3 regions of the Virgibacillus sp. LDC1 genome follow, and region 1 is predicted to be linked to each of the others. Evidence: riboswitches for the same ligand, from Rfam matches in the RefSeq annotation. Region 1 holds a riboswitch; each other region holds the start of a gene.
The links. Region 1 has a riboswitch for cyclic di-AMP ahead of OHJ21_RS12025 (C40 family peptidase). Riboswitches for the same ligand answer to the same signal wherever they lie in the genome.
Positions count from the first base shown of each region.

Region 2: it holds a riboswitch for cyclic di-AMP, as region 1 does, so the genes downstream of both, OHJ21_RS32310 (C40 family peptidase) here and OHJ21_RS12025 (C40 family peptidase) in region 1, are expected to answer to the same signal.
Region 3: it holds a riboswitch for cyclic di-AMP, as region 1 does, so the genes downstream of both, OHJ21_RS22420 (hypothetical protein) here and OHJ21_RS12025 (C40 family peptidase) in region 1, are expected to answer to the same signal.

Region 1 covers NZ_JAOXLZ010000001.1:2,728,635-2,730,884, forward strand. Annotated here, with positions in the region: gene OHJ21_RS12020 (stalk domain-containing protein) at 1-109, shown strand, start outside; gene OHJ21_RS12025 (C40 family peptidase) at 337-813, opposite strand; cyclic di-AMP (ydaO/yuaA leader) riboswitch at 817-947, opposite strand; gene OHJ21_RS12030 (hypothetical protein) at 1,208-1,735, shown strand; gene OHJ21_RS12035 (ROK family protein) at 2,132-2,250, opposite strand, start outside.
Region 2 covers NZ_JAOXLZ010000010.1:17,473-19,722, reverse strand. Annotated here, with positions in the region: gene OHJ21_RS32320 (M1 family metallopeptidase) at 1-81, shown strand, start outside; gene OHJ21_RS32315 (hypothetical protein) at 93-920, shown strand; cyclic di-AMP (ydaO/yuaA leader) riboswitch at 1,269-1,408, shown strand; gene OHJ21_RS32310 (C40 family peptidase) at 1,412-1,885, shown strand.
Region 3 covers NZ_JAOXLZ010000002.1:398,864-401,113, forward strand. Annotated here, with positions in the region: gene OHJ21_RS22415 (proline dehydrogenase family protein) at 1-606, shown strand, start outside; gene OHJ21_RS22420 (hypothetical protein) at 667-1,131, opposite strand; cyclic di-AMP (ydaO/yuaA leader) riboswitch at 1,265-1,438, opposite strand; cyclic di-AMP (ydaO/yuaA leader) riboswitch at 1,980-2,147, shown strand.

The DNA.
Region 1 (2,250 bases):
GGCCAAGCGTTATGATCTGAAAGGTGCTGCTTTCTGGCGCCTTGGCTTGTTCCGTCTCTATAATAATGGAATAGAAGCTGCTGTGAATGCCTCTGTTGTTAAGGAGTAACCGAACAACCTCTGTGGGATGATAGACTTATCGTAAGAAAAACGTCTATCGACGTACTTTCACAGATGACAGACCGCAGTTAATAGATGTTTTTCTTCCGATATCAGCAAGTCACAAGCTTTCGAAGTTTATACTTTCTGATATCTAAAAAAAGAAAGCCTGACAAGGGCATCCCTTTGTCAGGCTTTCTGGTTATGTATCGAACCCTAAACTGCAACGTAATCCAATTAGCTTGCGCTTCCTACCAGCTTCGCATAGTTTTCTTGACTCAACACACGACGCGCCGTGACATAACGCGGCTCGTAATATGAATCGCTAAGCTTGCTGATTCTAACTCCCTTGCTGCTGGAAGCATGCGCAAATTGTCCATCACCAATGTAAACGCCTGCATGGGAAATTCCGCTGCCACTTGTATTGAAGAATACCAAATCTCCGACCCGCAGATCTTCGCGATCCACATGTTCACCGGCTTTAGCCTGGCTTTGGGAAGTGCGTGGAAGATCCATATCAAAATTTCTAAACATGTACAGAATAAATCCGGAGCAATCAAACCCGCTGGTAGTCGTTCCGCCCCATTTGTATGGAGTTCCTACCAATTGCTTCACTTGATACTGAAAATTCGGTTGTTGATCAGCAAATGCTGATACGGCACCAGAAGAAAAAATAATTGCAGACCCTAGCAAAGTGATGACAAACTTCTTCAAAATATGTTCTCTCCTTCGATGCCTACGGAGTTAGCTAAAGGTTCGGTTGAAGGTTCCCTATACTCTATATACAAGAGTAATTCACCCAAGACGGTTCCCCCGTTTTCACAAACGAAATTCGGCAAAATTCATTAACGTTTTGTAACCTTCTCTTAATATAGTATACAAGCAAGGATGCTGTCAATAATATCCTAAGAATCTATCGTTTTATGTTTGGAACTGTCGTAAAGATGGTTAATTTCAGGCGTCCATTTGTTAACCATCTCACACAGTCATGACAATTATGTAACTCTGCTTTCCTGTTCGAACTGCTTTTTTTAGTAATCTAGCAACTTTTAACAGATTTATACGTTTACATATTCAGAAATGAAATTAAAGAGGTGATCGATCACTTATGATTCAAATTACGATGGCTGAAGCTTTGGCTGTCCGGGCAGCAATCAATCGTCTCATGAATCAATTGATGTCGGAACGCTTGAATAACAGCAGCACGATCATTGAAAAAGGGGAAACGGCGGAATATCCTGCACGCAGCGTGGATGCCATTACGGAAGAGATCGAAGCCGCCGCGGCGGATTACAGAAAGCTGGATTTGCTGATGGCCATCTCCAATACAACGCAAACCATTAGCTGGAACGGCTCCGACATGACCATCATGGAAGCGATCGAGCTGGCCAAACAGATACGCAGCGATATCGGACAGCTTGCTCATCTCGGCTCCCGCAAGAAGCTGGAGCGGCAGAGCAGCCGTGGCAGCGGAGACGGTGCCGTAACGCTGTTCAACGTCGCCTTATATGATCCGGAAGCCTATCAGGCGCAAGCGCGCAAGAAGGAACGCGAAGTAACCAAGCTCTCTTCACTGATTGAACATGCCAATCATACGTCCATGATTACGTTTGACGCATCGAAGTACATGGAGTAGCGGCAGCCGCCGGCTCCAAGCCTGCAGGTCACTCCACATGCGGGTTTGGAGCCGGCGGTTTCCGCCGGCGGGCGGGAAAGTGCGAGCAACCGCTTATTGTTTGTCGGATACAAACAAACCTAACCAGGAAACCAAAAACTCGCCTCCAGTGAAAACGGATGACGGCTTACGGTTCACGCCTATCACTTGTCACATGTTACGGACTTATAACGAAAAAAATGATCGCTCCGTTTCCCGCTCTCTCCATAAATAATTGGAAAGCCGCCCTTGAAGGGCGGCTTTTGTCTAATTCGCTTAAGCTCGGTTAACATGAAACTATGTTGCCGATCCGAACGCTTTTTATCTAACCTCTATTTCATTCTTTATCCTATCCGTAACGTTCTCTTTACACATAGGCTACTGGAACAAGGCCGCAGCTCCAACCAGACCCACATCGTCCCGAAGTCCTGCAGGAACGATTTCGTACGTACCCAGATAGGATGGCATGACCAGCTTATCTGTCATTTCCCGCAGCT
Region 2 (2,250 bases), on a different contig from region 1:
ATGGATCCGAAGGTGGTTACACGCTGGAATCTCAGTATTACCAAGCTTGTGGAGACGCTGTTCGGCAGCCTGTCATGGTGAGGGGGGAGCACATGAAAAGTTACGCAGGCCAAGGGTGGACCAGTGTTAAAGACCAGCTATACGTCTCGATTCTGCTCTTCTTATACCGTTTGCTGTGGGGATACTGCCTGTACCGACTCGTAAAATCGGCAGTCGTTCCCCTTCTGATGCGATATCCGGATTCTGCCCCTAACGAGCTCAGCCGTCTGTTATTCTTCTATGAGGGCGAGATGAGCCTAACCCTGAGCAGCACGGTCCACACCTACGGATGGCTTCTGGCCGGTTTGCTCCTGATCCGGATGGTTCTCACCCCGCTCATTCGGGCCGGCATCTTCTACAACCTTCACCAGGAAGCCAAGGGCGAGCGTGGTTTATTCTTCTTCACTGGCATGCGCAAACTGTGGAAACCTGTAACGCTATTCTATCTGATTGAGCTTATTCTCACCTTTGTGCCCGGTTACTGGCTTCTGCCCAAAATTCTTCCGATTCTGCTAAATGGGATTCAGGAGCCTGTTCTGCTCCTTCATGCACTGCCGTATGCCGTTGGCTGGTTCTTGTACGCCTATCTAATCCGCCTGTTATTGCTCTATATGCAGTTCGGGCGCACGGGAGACTTTGGTATGATCAGCTCTCTCCATGCGCTCTTCCGCCGCTTGGGCACGGCAGTGCTGTTATCCATCACCATCGGCGGATCCGCCTGTGTCATTCTGTTGCTCCTGAGCTCGGCTTCGCTCTTCTGGGCCGGGTTGATCGGCTTAATTATTCAGCAGGCCTCTTATTTTCTGAATGGACTTTTCCAAATTTGGGTAATTTCCGCTCAATATCATTTGTGGAGAGATTCCTCCTCATCGCATCCTTAATCGTTACAATTCGTTACCCTGAAATGATGAAACATGCTCGCGAATAAGCTGTAATCCGAAGTGACACGTTTCTATCCGGGTCTTGATTTTACAAAGAATAAGAGTTCATTTATCCTCTATATTACAAATTTCTGAGCGCCAAATTACAAAAAAACCTGTTTCCCCAAGATGGGGACAGGTTTTTTTGTTTAAAAATGATCTTTCCTCGTTTGCCAAATTGTTAATACTCTGCTAAAATAACGAATATGTTAGTAACAACTTTGTCATCTTTACTGTAACTTTTTGTTGGAACGATGTAAATTCGTTATCTATGTTGGAACGTCAGACGTCAATGAATGGGTTCATCAACATTTTAAGGAGCCGAATTCCCATAACGATATGGGAAGCGGGGGATCCGTTTTGGGTGAATTGATCTCGCAAGAGAGGGATCATAGGGGACCTTCAACCGAACCCTTAAGCTAACCTCGCAGGCAATGGAAGGAGCTTTTGTTTTGAAAAAGAAGTTAACGGCTGTTTCTCTAGGCCTCGCACTCGCACTCACATTAGGGACCGGAAGCGCTTTCGCCGATTCCAAATTAAATACTGCAATCAAACCAGCCATTGGTGTCTCTTATAAAACAGGCGGAACCACAACGAATGGTTTTGACTGCTCCGGATTCACCAGCTATGTTTACAAGAAGCTTGGCCTTAGCCTGCCGCGTACATCTGCAGCTCAATACAAAGTAGGTACGGCAGTATCCAAGAGCAACCTGAAAGCTGGCGATCTCGTGTTCTTCAACACATCCGGTAGAGGTGTATCTCATGTGGGTATATATGTTGGGAGCGGCAAATTCGCTCATTCCTCATCTTCGCGTGGTGTCATTATCAGTCCGCTAAGCCAGAGCTATTATGCCAACCGATATGTAGGCGCTAAGAGAATTATGAGTCAAAATACGTACAAATCTGTAGCTGTGAACTACAATTAATGTTGGAACTTTATTGATTTACTCTTACAAGAAAGCCCTGGGCTTATGAGATTGTGCCGATCTCATCCAGCGGCTTTTTTCTTTTGTTTATTCTGTCTATACCTTTATAACGTTCAGGACAACGGAAAAGTTCCCGCTTTTCGAAAAAAAATGAAATTTATTCTACAAGTTCACTTCACTTCGCCATGTCTTCACATCTTCTACCCTTTATATACCCTTCTCTCCCTTCATTAAACACCCATTTTGGAAAAATATTGATTTTATCCGATGCTTCGACGGCTAATGCTATTGAAAAATAGCGAAATTCACCAAGAAATAATTGCCAATCTCGCTTGCTGTCTGATAGAATGGACGCAGTAACAACT
Region 3 (2,250 bases), on a different contig from region 1:
GCACTGGACCCCGAGATGGCTTACGAGAACATCAAGCTGGTGGCGAAAAAGGCGAAAGAGCACCGGAACTTCGTTCGTCTGGATATGGAGGATTCCCCGTACACCCAGGCCACGATTGACATGACACTGCGGCTCCATCAAGAGGGGCTGACCAATGTGGGGACTGTGATGCAGGCCTACTTGTTCCGTACGGAGGAGGACGTCAAGAATTTAATGCATGCCGGTGTTAATCTGCGGTTGGTGAAGGGGGCGTACAAAGAGCCTGGAACCATTGCCTTTCAGCAGAAGCGGGAGGTTATTGACAACTATAAGAAATTGATCAAAATGCATTTTGATCAGGGCGCCTACGTCGCGATTGCTTCGCACGATGACCACATCATCGACTGGGTGAAGGTGTTTGCCGAGCAGAGCCGCATAGACAAACAGGAATTTGAGTTTCAGATGCTGTACGGGCTGCGGATGAACGATCAGGCTGCGCTTGCGCAGGACGGCTACCGCATCCGGTGTTATATGCCTTACGGAACGATGTGGTACCCGTATTTCACCCGGCGGCTGGCAGAGAAGCCGGCTAACCTGATGATGGTGCTCAAAAATATGTTCAAGTGAGCGGGGGAAAACAACCAATTGCAATGGAAGCGAGGACGGTAGCTCTTTCTAGCTGCCGTCCTAGAAGAAATAATACGCCTCCGAGCAGTTCATCAGGTAGGAACGCTCCAGCGGAAGGCTACCTAACCGCTTACGGGTGATGTGCTGTTGCAGATTGGCCTCCAGATCGGCGAGGGCCGATACGGCGAGTTGCATCCGTACAGATCCCCATTGCTGCTGCTTCTGGGCATAGCGAACGGCCTCCGTCACGGGCATGCCTCTCAGCCTTGTAAAGACGGATGCCCAGCGGACCAGATCCGCGAACTCTCCCGTGCTTGGCAGTGCATATTCGGCATACCCGGCCGCGTTTTCGCAGCTGATTTTAAACAAACCGCAGTTACAGCCTTGATCGCTCGAGGGGATAAAGCGTTCAGCCGAGCTCTGGTCGAAACGGAACATCTCCATGTTGCGGATGGGCTCTTCACATATTACAGGCGATGCGGTTTCGATGACGGGTGCCAGTGCGGCCTCGATGAGTTTCGTCATGATCTACGCTCCTTTATAGGAATGTTATATGCACGGCAAAAAGGCCTGGTGAGCAGAGATACCCCGCTCTCCAGGCCTATTTATCGTTAGAGGCCCTACTCCAGTGGCCGCTTCCGCTTAAGGCTCGGGTGGTGTTCTCTCTCAAAACGCGCCTACGAGGTTAGCTGACGGATTCGGGCTTGAGAGCACCCTACCGCAGCGCCTGACCATCAGGCCTGCGGATTCACCCCGTTCACCAACAGAAGCCCCATTGGCGATTTTGGTTCCCCCGTCTCCCGATCTGTCGGGAGCTCAGCGTAAATGAATGTTTCGAATAGATGGATGAATCATACGCCGGAGGAATCTAAAAGTAAATGGCCATATGGGACGGATACATTCCGAAAATCGATAAAAACCGCAAAAGAAAACGTGTACATTGGGTCGTGTCATCTATTATCATGGCAAAATCTCGGTATCTCGATAGATTACGATAAATATAAGAAAACAAGAGAAATACATAGTATAGAGCAGTATTCTGGAGATAATGGACCGGAATTGGTCCGTTCCTGTTCGACATAACGCCACATGTGTTTTTGCTCACATTTACTTCCTGCAGGGCCAGACGTATGATACGAACTATGAATTGACGGACATCAGAGACAGGCAAATGGGCAGCCGATCCATGAAGGCCTACAGACAGTGTGAGAGCTCAGTTGGGCTCTTTTATGGATCGAATCTCGGGAGAAGGCACCATAGGCCTTCACTGAAATTGCAGGATGATGCGACTCTCACCGCTCGAACCTGATGCTGTGTTGTTTTGCTGGACCTGGATGTTTAGTCAATGGCTAATAGAATAACATGCTACTCGTTTTCAATTTTCGCTGAGTCCTTGAATGGAAAAGGAACGGGGGAACCAGTCGGGAGATGAATCTATCTCTCAGGGGTGAATCCCATGGACAAGATAACGGTCTATGGGTAGGGCGACTCTCACGCCCGAATCCGTCAGCTAACCTCGTAAGCGTATCGAGAGAGGCAACGATTGTCGTGGACTTGGGCCATGGTGTATTTCACCGTGTCCTATTAAGGAGCCTGCGGGAAGAGTTCTTCTCTTTCCACGGGCTTCTTTGTTGTTGCCTTCTC